Regions from separate parts of the Arthrobacter sp. 4R501 genome, predicted to be linked through region 1. Evidence: riboswitches for the same ligand, from Rfam matches in the RefSeq annotation. Region 1 holds a riboswitch; each other region holds the start of a gene.

Region 1 (4,271 bases):
GTTCGGTGCTCGCCGGCAGCGGATCGCACCAGTGCCAGGCCTGCGCCACGCTTACGACGTCGAACGAGGAGTCAGCGAGTCCCGTCGCCTCTGCCGTCCCCTGCGTCGCGTCCGCCGCCGCGTGCTGGGCCCGCAGCTGTTCGAGCATGTCCGGCGACGGATCCACGGCGGAAACCGCCAGGCTGCGTTCCAGCAGAAGAGCGGTGAACTTGCCGGTTCCGGCCCCCACGTCCACGGCGTCCGCGGCCCCGGCAGGGATCAGCCAGTCCGCTGAGTCGGCAGGGTAGCCAGGGCGTACGCGCTGGTAGTGTTCGCCGCCGTCCTGGAAACTCTGTCCGAGCTCCAGGCGGCGTCCGTGCTCAAGTCTGGGGCCACCCCGTGCCACGTGCGGCCTCCTTCAACTGTGCCCATCGGTATCCTTCGAATTTACCGCATGGGCCGCAGCCCCTGGATCAGGCGGCGGTCACGTGGCAGCCAGGTCAGGAACCAGGGGAGGAAAGCGTCAGTCAGTCGTCAAGGCACGGAGCCGCGCCGGCGGTGCCCGGGGTGTTGGGAGCCCAGTGAGGGTACGTGCGGGTGTCGTTGGCCGGAACCCAGCGTCCCGCGTCCACCACGTAGTCCCAGCCCAGGCCGGTCCGGCGGAGTTGCTCCAGGCCGGCAAGGAGCCGCTGGGCATCCTCCAGCCGTGAGCCCACGCCGAAGCTGGCCCGCAGGGAACCGGAGGGAATGCCGAGGCGCTTGAGCAGCGGGTGCGCGCAGAAGCGGCCGTCCCGGAGGCCAACGCCATGCTCGGCCGACAGGTACGCGGCCACAAGCCCGGCGTCGTACCCTGCCACGGAGAAGTTCACCACGCCGATGGTGCCCGTTTCGGCGTCCGTGTCCGAGAAGATCTGGTGCACGGTGACGCCGTCGATCCTCCCGAGCCCTTCCACCAGGAATGACCTGATGGCCGCCTCGTGGGCGTGCCAGCGGGCGTGGTCCAGGGACGCGATGACCTGGGTGGCGCGGGCCAGCGTGGCCGCGCCGAGGACGTTGGGGGAGCCGCCCTCGTGCCGGGCCGGACCGGTGGCCCAGCTGACGCCGTCGAGCCTTGCCTCGCGGACGGCGCCGCCGCCGGCCAGGTGGGGCGTGCCGGCGTCGAGCCAGTCGGTGCGGCCCACCAGGACGCCGGAGCCGAAGGGCGCGTAGAGCTTGTGCCCGGAGAAGGCGAGGTAGTCGACGTCGTCTGTGCTGATATTGATGCGCCGGTGCGGCGCCAGCTGCGCGGCGTCCACCACGATCCGCGCCCCGTACTCATGGGCGAGGGCGGCCAGGGCCCTGATCGGGAGGATCTCGCCGGTGACGTTGGAGGCGCCCGTGACCGCGAGGAGGCTGACGTTGCCCTGCTCAAGTTCGGCGCGGAGGACCTCGAGGGTCCCCACGATGGTGTCCGCGGCGACGACGCTGCGGTGCGGGACTCCCTGCCACGGCAGGAGGTTGGCGTGGTGTTCGATGTCCAGGTAGAGGACATCGCCATTAGGCCGCCCGTCCGTCGCCGGCAGGCAACCCGCCAGCAGGTTCAGCGAGTCGGTGGTGTTCCGGGTGAAGATGACTGAGTCGTCCGGGCGTCCGCCCACAAAGTCGCGCACGATGTCCCGGGCGTTCTCATAGACGGAGGTGCTGATCTGCGATGCGTAGCCGGCGCCGCGATGGACGCTGGCGTAGAACGGCAGGATCTCGTTGAGGTAGGCCGACACCACGGAGAGGGCGGGAGCGGACGCGCCGTAGTCCAGGTTTGCGTACCGGATGTGGCCGCCCTGGATCAGCGGTGCCTGGATTTCCGCGCCGGTGACGGCAGAGAGGGGGCGGCCGGCAACGGCGGCGGCATCGTTGAACACCGCAGCGGCCTTGGCGGCGGCAGTGTTGCTGGGAGAAACAGTGTTGGGGGAGACGGTGGCAGTTGTCACGGAGACCTCACTCTAAAAGGACTCCCGGTAACGGGAATCCGCGCTTGCCGTGTCCATTCCGGACCGGCCTGGTCGTCACCCGGGGCACCCCACCGCGAATGGAGGGTTGCCGGCCAGCAAACCGGGGTTTAGCGCTGGCACTCGTGACCTGTTAAGAAGCGTAGAACATCCGCCGCTGCAGAAAGGAAGCTCGGCCCAATGTTAAGGACTTTGTTACGCGCGTTTGAGGAACAGCCTCATTTGTCGAAGATACGACGGCGGACGCCCCCTTGAGGAGGCGTCCGCCGTCGATAGTTCGAAGAAAGCGCCTAGAGGAGATCGTCCAGATCCGGGTTCAGCCGCTTGAGCACCTCTGAGTGCAGGATGGAGTTCGTGGCCAGGGCGTTGCCGCCGAAGGGCCCGTCCTGTCCCTCCAAGGAGGTGAAACGGCCGCCGGCTTCCACCACGATGGGCACCAGGGCAGCCATGTCGTACAGGTTCAGTTCGGGCTCGCAGGCAATGTCCACGGAACCTTCGGCCACCATGCAGTAGGACCAGAAATCGCCGTAGGCGCGCGTGCGCCACACGTCCTCGGTCAGGCCCAGGAACTCGTCCAGGTTGCCGCGTTCCTTCCAGCCGCCCAGGCTGGAGTAGGACAGGGAGGCATCCGAAAGTTTGGAGACGTCCGAGACGCGGAGCCGCGTTGCGGCGGCGAGGGACTTGCCCATGTACGCGCCGGAACCCTTGGCGGCCCACCAGCGTTTGCCCAGCGCGGGCGCGCTGACCACTCCCACCACGGGTTCGCCTTCGTCCACGAGGGCGATCAGGGTGGCCCAAACCGGGACGCCGCGGACAAAGTTCTTGGTGCCGTCGATGGGATCAATGATCCAGCGTCGGGAGCCATGGCCCGAACTGCCGAATTCCTCGCCCAGCACGGCGTCGCGCGGACGCGAGCGGGACAGCTGGCCGCGGATGGCTTCCTCCGCGGACTTGTCCGCGTCCGTTACCGGCGTCAGGTCCGGCTTGGTCTCGATGCGGAGGTCCAGTGCCTTGAAGCGGCTCATGGTCTGGTCATCCACGGAATCTGCCAGCACATGGGCAAGGCGCAAGTCATCGTTGTAGCTCGAAGCGGGTTGGATCATGGTTCCAAACTACCGTCTCAGGGCCGCAGTGTTGGGGACATCGGCGTTCCGTCTAGCCGATGCTGCCTAGTTCCTTGGTTTCCTGGCCCACCAGGCGGGGATCCGTGCCCAGCAGCCGCCGCAGGGACGCGAGCCGGGCCGGGCCGGTGGGGCCCGCGTGGCCGGCGGACACCCAGGCATCCACGCCGCAGTTGACGGCCGCGGTGTTGTGCTTGCAGCCACGCTCGCAGGCATCCGTACCCGGCTCCAGGTCCGGGAAGGACCGCAGGATCCGGTCCGGGTCCACGTGGGCCAGGCCGAACGAACGGATGCCAGGGGTGTCGATGATCCAGCTTCCGGCGGGAGCCCCGGTCAGCTTCAGGGCTAGGGCCGACGACGACGTGTGGCGGCCGCGGCCGGTCACCGCGTTTACACCCCCGGTGGCCCGTTCGGCCCCGGTGAGCGCATTGACCATGGTTGACTTGCCCACGCCGGAATGACCCAGCATCACGGAGACCTTGCCCTCGAGGTACGCGCGGAGCTGCGAAACAGCGTCACTGTCCAGGCGGGCCGAGAGGCCGTCGTCGGAGCGGGCATCGATACCTGAGGCTTCGGAGTCCGACGTGCGGCTGATGATCACCGGGAAGTCCAGGTGCTCGTAGTTGGACAGCAGTTCCGCCGGATCCTTGACGTCCGCCTTGGTGACGAGCAGCAGCGGCTCAATGCCGGCGTCGTAAGCGGCCACCAGGGCGCGGTCGATGAAGCCTGTGCGCGGCTCCGGGTTTGCGGCGGCCACCACCACCACCAGCTGATCTGCGTTGGCCACCACCGCACGCTCGATCGGATCAGTGTCATCGGCGCTGCGGCGCAGCAGGGTCCTGCGGTCCTGGATCCGGACGAGGCGGGCCAGCGTGTCGGGTTCCCCGGAGACATCTCCAACGAGGGAAACGAAGTCGCCGGCAACCACGGGGGAGCGGCGGAGTTCGCGGGCCCTGGCTGCGATGATGATCCGCTCGTCGCCCGAGTCTTCGCCGACGACGGCGGTGTACCGGCCGCGGTCCACGGTGATGATGCGGCCCGTGACGGCGTCGTCGTGGCTAGGGCGGTCCTTCGTGCGCGGCCGGGAGCCCTTTTTGCTGGGCCGGATCCGGACGTCGGACTCGTCCCAGGAATCAGTGCTGCGTGCCACCAGCGGGACCTTCCACGCGCTTGTCGGCAGCAGCGC
Region 2 (4,271 bases), on a different contig from region 1:
CCTTGTGCCCGTGCTGCTGGTCATCTACTTCCTCACGGACCAGCGGCAATCCGGCGCCGGAGTGAGCCCCCAAGGCTGGTCCGCCTTCCGGAAGCTGGGGTTCAACTTCGCCCGGCCGGGCCGTGACCTGCTGCAGGGCTTTGGCCTCGCGGCGCTGATCGGGATCCCGTCGCTGGGCCTCTACGCAGCGGGACGTGCCCTGGGGATCACCACCGCCATCATCCCCAGCGCACTCGACTCGTACTGGTGGACAGTCCCCGTCCTGATCCTGTCCGCGCTGCGGCACGCTGTCGTGGAAGAAGTCATTGTGGTGGGCTACCTCCTGGACCGTTTCGGCAAGTTCGGCTGGAGCATGCCCCTGGCCATCTTCACCAGCTCGATGCTCCGCGGCAGCTACCATCTTTACCAAGGCTTCGGGCCGTTCATCGGCAACGCCGTGATGGGTGTGGTCTTCGCCTGGCTCTACACGAAAACCAAGCGGATTATGCCGCTGGTCATCGCGCATGCCCTGCTGGACATCGTTGCCTTCGTTGGCTTCAGCCTCTTTGGCAGGGCTGTGGGCCTGGGGTAAGGCGGCCGTGGTTCCCGTGCCGCACAGGTGAACTGAACCGGGTCCGGCCTTAAGAGGATTCGGCCGCCATCGGTGGGTGGCATCATTGGCACCCGCTGATGGCGGCCGAAGCTATTTAACGTGCAATCAGATGGTGACTGCTCCGGTAGCGGTTTCGAAGGTTACAGACAGGATGCCCGGGGTTCCATGCGGAGCCACCCAGTCAACGGCCACATCCTCCAGCGGCTTCTCGACGGGCTCGCCCAGCCATTCCGTCACGCGTTCGGCGGAACCGGCTATGGTCAGGCAGCTCATCTTGACGTTGCTCTCATAGGCGTTGGACGGGTGCAGGGCGGGGTCACCCTCCCACTTGAGCATGTACGGGACCTGGGGGTCCGCGATCAGGCCCAGGATGCCGATCTGCTTCCAGACCAGCTCGCGGCCGTCCGGGAACTTGCGGTTGCCGTTGACGGCGGCACGGCCCAGGCGGTCTTCGAACGGAGCGAGGTCGTCCACTTCGACGCACCAGCCCATCCAGCCGCCGCCGGCTTCGGACCGGGCCCGGACAGCCTGCCCGAAGGGAGCCTTGTCCGATGCCGGGTGGTTCAGGACCTCCACGACTTCCAGGTATTTATGGCCCGCGAGGGGAATAATCATGTTCCGGGTTCCAAACCGGGGGTGCACGCCACCCTTCACGGCTTCAACGCCGAGGGCGGACGAAATACGTTCGGTGGTGGCAACGAGGCCATCTTGTTCACAGGCGTAAGAGACGTGATCCATGCGCATGCCATCATCTTGGCACTTTGTGATCCGGCTCTCAGCTAAGGGTAGCCTTACCGGAATCCTGATGCGTCACGAGTGGACATTCCGCCGGGAAGCAGGAGAATAAACGGCCCGCTGACCACGTCCGTCGCAATCCTGTTCGCGTCAGGCAAGGCTTCCCGCTCTGAACGCAACCGAGCAGCGCCACACCACATCAAGGAGCCTTGAACGTCGAACGGATCGTCTTTCGAAACCCGCCAGATCCACGCTGGCCAGGAGCCGGACAGCGCCACCGGCGCACGGGCGCTCCAACCCCACGCGGGATGCCGTGGAACAGAGGATTGCCAGCCGGGAGGGCGGACTCGCGGGGCCGCTGCTGAGCTCGGGACAGGCCGCTGGAACCTTTGTCATCCTGAACATTTCCGAGGCCGGGGACCGCGTTGTGGCCAGCCCCAGCCTGTACGGCGGCACCTACCACCTCCTGGCACACACGCTCAAGAAGTCCGGTTTCTCCGTCACGATTGTGGCAGACCCGGCAACCTGGGCCATTGGCGCGACGCCGTCCAGCCCAACACCAAGCTCTTCTTCGCCGAAGTGGTCTCCCCCCGCAGGGACGCGGCCGGCCAGCCGCAGTAGGCCTCCCGCGAAGTCATAACCAGTCACACGCTTAGCAATAGACCGGGGCTGTTCGTACACTCAAAGCAGGTCATGAGTGCCAGCGACAGCCCCGGCTTGCTGGCCGGCAACCCTCTTTTGCGGTGGGGTGCCCCGGGTGAGGACCTGGCCTGCCGGTCAATTGACGGTGGGCAAGCGCATAGAAAAGGTCCTTCCATGACGATTACGATTTCCCGTACTGCAGCACCCGGAAACGGGGTGGTCCGTTACGCCAGCATCGGCGGACTCGAGCTCGAAGCCGGCGGTTACCTCCCGGAAGTCACCCTCGGCTATGAAACGTGGGGAACCCTCAACGCAGACGGCTCCAACGCCGTCCTGATTGAGCACGCCCTGACCGGAAGCACACACGTGACGCGCGGCGACAGCGACGAGCCCGGCTGGTGGGAACAGCTGGCCGGGCCCGGTGCGCCGGTGGACACGGACCGGTTCTTTGTGGTCTCGATCAACATCGTGGGCGGCTGCTACGGCTCCACTGGGCCGTCCTCGGATGCCCCGGACGGCAAGCCGTGGGGGTCCCGCTTTCCGTTGGTAACGCTGCGGGACACCACCGCGGCCGAGGCCAGGCTGGCTAACCAGCTGGGAATCCCGAGCTGGTACGCCGTGCTGGGCGGTTCCATGGGCGGCGCGCGGGCCCTGGAATGGGCGGTCACCTACCCGCAACGGGTTCAGCGGTGCGCCGTTATCTCGATCGGTGCCGCCAGCACGGCCGAACAGATCGCATTCGCCCAGGCGCAGACGCTCGCCATCCGCCTGGACAGCAATTTTAACGACGGCGACTACTACGGCGGTCCGCTGCCGGAGGACGGACTGGCCCTGGCACGGCGCATCGCGCACATCACCTACCGCTCCGCCGAGGAATTCCATGGCCGCTTCGGCCGGTCGGCCCAGCACCCCGAATCGCCGTTCCAGGCGGCAGCGCTGGGGGAGCGGGGCCGCTACCAGGTGGAAAGCTACCTGGACCACCAGGGCAAAAAGCTGGTACGGCGCTTTGATGCCAACAGCTATATCGCCATCACCGACGCCCTGATGAGCCACGACGTCTGCCGCGGGCGGGGCTCGCTGAACGAGGCGTTGGGCCGGGCCACCGCCAGGTTCTTCGTGGCTGCGGTGAACAGTGACCGGCTGTACTTCCCGTCCCAGTCCCGTGAACTGGCTGACGCGCTCCCGGGCGACGTGGACGTGCACGTTATTGAGGCCCCGATCGGCCACGACGGCTTCCTGACCGAGATCGGCCAGCTCGGCGTCCAGCTCCGAGACACGTTCCTCATCTAAGCGACAGAGGACACTTGAGCCCCTGCCCTTAAACGCGAGACGACACTTGAGGCCCTGGAATCAGGGCCTCAAGTGTCCTTTCGCGCTGACTAAGGGATCAGCCGTTCATGATGTCGGAGCGGCGCTTCATGTAGTCCTCCATGGCCAGCTCGCCGTTGCTGTACTGCTGGTCGAGTTCGGCCAGTTTCCGGGCACGGTATCCCTGCGGGCCCGACGGCGGCAGGGGAATGCCGGGGGCGGCAGGCTGCTGCGGTGCTTCCGCGCGCTGCTCCGGCATCCGCTTCTCCGGCACCTGCTGGCCGTTGGGTTGCGGCTGGCCGTACGGCGGGAACTGCTGATCCGCAGAAGGAATCGGCTGCATGGGCGGCAACGGCTGGCTCGGCGGCAGGGGCTCCGGGCTCATGATCTGCCGGAAGCCGCCACTCATATAGTCCTGCTGCGTATAGCCGTCACGGGGCTGCTTGTTCTGCGGCCCCGGGTACTGATCGCTGCCCGGGTACTGCCCGCCGCCTGGAAACTGCTCGGGGTAGCGCCCGGAAAAGCTCTGCTCCTGGTTCCGTTTGTTCACGGATTTCCGGTACATCCGCATCGCCATCGGTATTACGAACGACAGAATGATGATCCAGAAAAACAAGCTGTTCACGGTGTAGCGCCTCTCATATGTGTCCTTCCAGCTTAACCCCGGGGCCCACACGCGCGGCCGGGATCCCCAGAAAGGCCCCATACCGGTCCACGGCGTCCTGCACGTCATCTTCCGTGGCCCGGTCCGCGGCAGCGGACAGCCGGATATCAAGCTCACAGCGGCCGGAGAACATGGTGTGCCGCCAGCAGCCGGCCATCCGCCCGTCCAGCAGCACCACATGCATCGGATCCCCGGCGACCGGGAATGCCGGAGCGCTGCCGCCCAGATAGTGCCGCGTTGCGGAATAACCCATCACGTATTCGTCGTAGCACTGGATCAGATCGATCCGCGGTCCGGCCGCGGCCGTGGCATTGCCGGCCTCCGAACCGC
Region 3 (4,271 bases), on a different contig from region 1:
GTTCAGCCGGGCACGTGCCGCTGCAGCCACATCGGCGTTTCCCGTAATGGTCCAGTCGACGCTGGCCACGCCGGTGTCCCGGGTGCTGGTCCGTTCGTCCCAGACCACGGCGGCGGTCTTGCCGAACCGCCCGGACGTCGCCGCTTCGAGCGCCTGGTCCCACCAGTCCCGTTTGATGTCGGCCTCCGCGGCGCCGCCGGTAGCGGGGCCGTAGAAGGCTGCGGTCTGCAGGAGGAATGGCTTGTCGCGTCGCTCCACGTACGTGGCGTAGAAGTCCTCATTGCCGGCTCCGGTCAGCATCCCGGCCAGCTCCCCGGGGGCAGCCACAGTATTGACGGCGGACGCACCGGCGGTGTCGTCATGGTAGGCGGACAGCCCCACCCATTCCACGGCGTCGTCGCCGGGATAGTAAGGCGCGTAGGCCCCGTCCCCGCCGTCCCAGGTACCGTCAGCGTTGGTGTCCAACAGGGCAAAGCCCTCGCTGCCAGCAGCGGGGGCCTTGCGGTTCCGTTCAAAGGGGTAGTCCCGCCCCAGGTACGGTTGCCACACCATCACGGTGCCGGCGTCGTTCGTTTCCTTGAACTCCGCAGCCACTGCCCTGAAGGCGGACCGGAAGGCTGCCGGCTGCTGCCCCCAGTCAAGCCAGCTCCCGTTCATGTCCGGGGCGAAGCGGACCAGCACCTGGCCCCGGAAGCCCGCCGAGATCCTCGTGATCTCTGCGGCAAATGACCGGGCGGCGGCGTCGTCGATCTGCTCCAGCGGAACTGTTGGTTTGACGGTGAGCATGGCATGGGAGCCCAAGGCTTCAGTCTGGTCCAGGAATTGCCGGATGTCGGTGGTTTCCGAGGACCGGACGGGGATGGAAATGTCATGGCCCAACAGGGCCGGTGTCGCCCCTAGCCGTTCGGCAAAGCTCGCCGCCGAATCCTCGCCCCATTCAAGGACCACTCCCAGCAGCGGCTTACCCGGCTCCGGAGCTGTGCCAGCGGCCCGCGCGGTTCCAGCGGCACGGGCGGTGGCGGCGGTTGGCAGCGCCGCCAGGACCGCCAGCAGGAGGGTGAGCAGTAGGACGACGGCGGTCCGCACCCGTGTCCGCCCCGCAGGGCTGGCAGGGCTGGCATTGTTGGCCGGTGCAGTGGCTGTTGGCATACTGGTGATATCCCCCAAGAACGGCTGCTTCAACGACGGTGGCCGGCGCCCCTGCAAACTCTATCGGCCTCAGCCTTTGGTCCGGTTCAGCCCTGCTTGGTCTCGGGTCCAAGGATGACCAGCGGCACCAGGCGTTCCGCACACGAAACCCGGACCAGTCCGGCCGGCCTCTGAGCCGCCCGGTTGTTCACTCCGGTGTCGTCGCACCAGTCCAGGTTGTACGGGTAAGCGGTGACCCCGGCCTTCCCGGGAGCCACGCCAGCCGGGACGGTGAACACGAAAGTGAAGCCGCCGTCGTCGGACATGGGAGCGAGCTCTTCCAGCACCGCGGTACCGGTCGCATCCTTGACCGTCACCTGGACCTGTGCGTCGGTGCCGTAGCGGGCATCGCAGGTGGTATCCGGGGCGCTGACGGTGATCCTGTCACCGGGTTTGGCGGCGGCAGGCGAGACGGTAAAGTCCGGCGGCATGCAGGGCGGCGGCGCGAAAACGCTCCGGCAGCTTGTCACCCCCACCAGCACCGGCACAGCGCACAACGTCACAGCCAAAACGCGTGCCCAGGCGCCCGTCAGTGAACGCCCTCGAAAGTTCCCCATGACCCGATCGTCCCGTCAGCGCCGGCGTTACGGAAGCACGGCGGGATTACGGAAAAACGCATTGGTTACGGAACATGACGTAGGCGGCAGTGCGGCCGGGCGGGCCGGATGTTACGTTTTTGGGGAGTAATGAGAACCGGCGCCAAGCCCTGACTGGCCGGTCGGCAACCCTCCCTTTCGCGGCGGGGTGCCTCAGGTGAATACTCGGCATATCGACCCATTCGAGCTGCAAGCGTGAAAGAAGGAGTTCCGTCGTGTCTGACGCACCCGCCCCTGAAGAGAAACTGTCGTACCGGCTTGTCACCGGGCCGGATGACAGGTCGTTCTGTGAACGGATTTCCACTGCCCTGGCTGAAGGGTATGTCCTGCACGGCAGCCCGGCCGCAACGTCCAACGGCGGCGTTGTGATTGTTGCGCAGGCACTCATCCTCCCGTCAGCCATCGCCACAGCTGATGCCGCCGTCGCCTCCGCCGTGGACGACCTCGATTTCGACGGCGAGGGCCACGCATGAGCTACGCCGGAGACCTCACCCCGCAGCAGGCCTGGGCCAAACTCGAACAGGGCGCCATCCTGGTGGATGTCCGGACCGAAGGCGAATGGGCCCACATCGGCATCCCGGACACGAAGGCCACGGACAACGATCCCCTGTTCATCCCGTGGACGTTCCCGGGTGGCATCCCGAACCGGGATTTCATCACCGACCTGACGCAGCAGGCCCCGGAGGACGACGGCACTGAACTGGTGTTCCTCTGCCGCTCGGGCCAGCGCTCCATCGCCGCCGCCATCGCCGCGACGCAGGCCGGCTTCACCTCCTACAACGTCCTGGAGGGTTTCGAAGGCGAGCCGGACCGCTACGGCGAGCGCACCGTCAACGGCTGGAAGAACCGCGGCCTGCCCACCAACCTGGGAATAGCCAAGTGACCTTCAACCCAGACGCCGCCGGCTGGAGCGCCGAGACGCAGGCGGTCCGCGGCGGGCTGGACCGCACCAACTTCCAGGAGACCACCGAGCCGGTCTTCCTGAACTCGGGCTTCGTCTACGAGTCCGCTGCCGCCGCCGAGCGCGCCTTCACCGGCGAGGACGAACGCTTCGTCTACTCCCGGTACGGCAACCCGTCCGTGGCCACATTCCAAGAACGCCTCCGCCTGCTTGAGGGCACCGAAGCGTGCTTTGCGACGGCGTCGGGCATGTCAGCTGTGTTCACCGCACTGGGCGCCCTGCTGGCGGCCGGGGACCGGGTGGTTGCCGCGCGCTCGCTGTTCGGCTCCTGCTTTGTGATCCTGAACGAGATCCTGCCGCGCTGGGGCGTGGAAACCGTGTTCGTTGACGGCCCGGACTTGGACCAGTGGCGGGACGCCCTGTCGGAGCCCACCACCGCAGTGTTCTTCGAATCGCCGTCCAACCCGATGCAGGAAATCGTGGACATCGCCGCGGTCAGCGAGCTGGCTCACGCCGCCGGGGCCACCGTCGTCGTCGACAATGTCTTTGCCACTCCCCTGCTGCAGCGCTGCGGCCAACTGGGCGCGGACGTGATTGTGTACTCCGGCACGAAGCACATCGACGGCCAGGGACGCGTCCTGGGCGGCGCCATCTTGGGCACCAAGGAATTCATCGACGGCCCGGTCAAGCAGCTCATGCGGCACACGGGCCCGGCTCTCTCCGCGTTCAACGCCTGGGTGCTCACCAAGGGCCTGGAGACCATGGCGCTGCGCGTCAACCACTCCTCCGCGTCCGCACTGCGGATCGCCGAATGGCTCGAACAGCAGCCGGCCGTCAGCTGGGTCAGGTACCCGCTGCTGAAGTCACACCCGCAGTACGAGCTCGCCGCCAAGCAGATGAAGGCCGGCGGCACCGTCCTCACGTTGGAACTTGCGACGACGGGTGGCCGCTCGGGCAAGGACGCCGCCTTTGCGCTGCTGGACGCCTTGCGGATCATCGACATCTCCAACAACCTGGGCGACGCGAAGTCCCTCATCACCCATCCGGCCACCACCACGCACCGCGCCATGGGTCCCGAGGGCCGCGCCGCCATCGGGCTCAGCGACGGCGTGGTGCGGCTGTCCGTGGGCCTGGAGGACGTGGACGACCTCATCGGCGACCTGGAGCAGGCTCTGAAGCACATCTAGGTCTGGTTGACCTGGTTCTGATTGGGCTGCTGCGCGATGATGCCTGGATGGTGGCGGCCCTCCCGGTGGCTTCCGGCGCAGTCCACCGCGGGGTGCTTCGAGAAGAGGCGATCCTGGCAGCGTCATTCCCGGCAGAGTTCAGCCAGTACCGCTTATCCGTTCCCCGGTACGTGCCTCGTGTTCGCCTTGGATCGCGAGCCGGACGGCCACTTCAGCCCCGTCGCTGATGCCCGCCGCGTCCCGGACGGCCTTCTTGACGGGCAACAGGTAGGAGCCGCTTTTGCTGTCCGGAAAGACCGAGGTCTGCCAGGTGCAGCCGGAGATTTCCGCCGTGACTCTGACCGAGCCGAAGCCCTTCCGGAACACCGCCGCCTCTTCCCGGAGGTCGTCGGCGACCTC

The links. A riboswitch is a leader RNA that binds a small molecule or an ion and turns the genes downstream of it on or off. The one in region 1 is predicted to bind S-adenosylmethionine.
Region 2: linked by a shared signal. The riboswitch ahead of CXR02_RS16940 (homoserine O-acetyltransferase) and the one ahead of CXR02_RS05835 (aminotransferase class V-fold PLP-dependent enzyme) in region 1 are both predicted to bind S-adenosylmethionine.
Region 3: linked by a shared signal. The riboswitch ahead of CXR02_RS18140 (DUF1737 domain-containing protein) and the one ahead of CXR02_RS05835 (aminotransferase class V-fold PLP-dependent enzyme) in region 1 are both predicted to bind S-adenosylmethionine.

What each region holds. Positions count from the first base shown of each region.
Region 1 is NZ_PJIW01000005.1:57,101-61,371, forward strand. It holds gene CXR02_RS05830 (class I SAM-dependent methyltransferase) at 1-385, opposite strand, end outside; gene CXR02_RS05835 (aminotransferase class V-fold PLP-dependent enzyme) at 507-1,946, opposite strand; SAM riboswitch class IV at 1,982-2,095, opposite strand; gene hisN (histidinol-phosphatase) at 2,255-3,067, opposite strand; gene rsgA (ribosome small subunit-dependent GTPase A) at 3,120-4,235, opposite strand; gene aroA (3-phosphoshikimate 1-carboxyvinyltransferase) at 4,219-4,271, opposite strand, start outside.
Region 2 is NZ_PJIW01000018.1:11,806-16,076, forward strand. It holds gene CXR02_RS16925 (CPBP family intramembrane glutamic endopeptidase) at 1-571, shown strand, start outside; gene CXR02_RS16930 (VOC family protein) at 698-1,336, opposite strand; partial or broken gene CXR02_RS16935 (PLP-dependent transferase) at 1,574-1,927, shown strand; SAM riboswitch class IV at 2,017-2,131, shown strand; gene CXR02_RS16940 (homoserine O-acetyltransferase) at 2,144-3,259, shown strand; gene CXR02_RS16945 (hypothetical protein) at 3,357-3,902, opposite strand; gene CXR02_RS16950 (winged helix DNA-binding domain-containing protein) at 3,916-4,271, opposite strand, start outside.
Region 3 is NZ_PJIW01000020.1:58,528-62,798, forward strand. It holds gene opgC (OpgC domain-containing protein) at 1-1,149, opposite strand, end outside; gene CXR02_RS18135 (hypothetical protein) at 1,236-1,745, opposite strand; SAM riboswitch class IV at 1,871-1,986, shown strand; gene CXR02_RS18140 (DUF1737 domain-containing protein) at 2,000-2,257, shown strand; gene CXR02_RS18145 (rhodanese-like domain-containing protein) at 2,254-2,667, shown strand; gene CXR02_RS18150 (O-succinylhomoserine sulfhydrylase) at 2,664-3,872, shown strand; gene CXR02_RS18155 (DUF1905 domain-containing protein) at 4,011-4,271, opposite strand, start outside.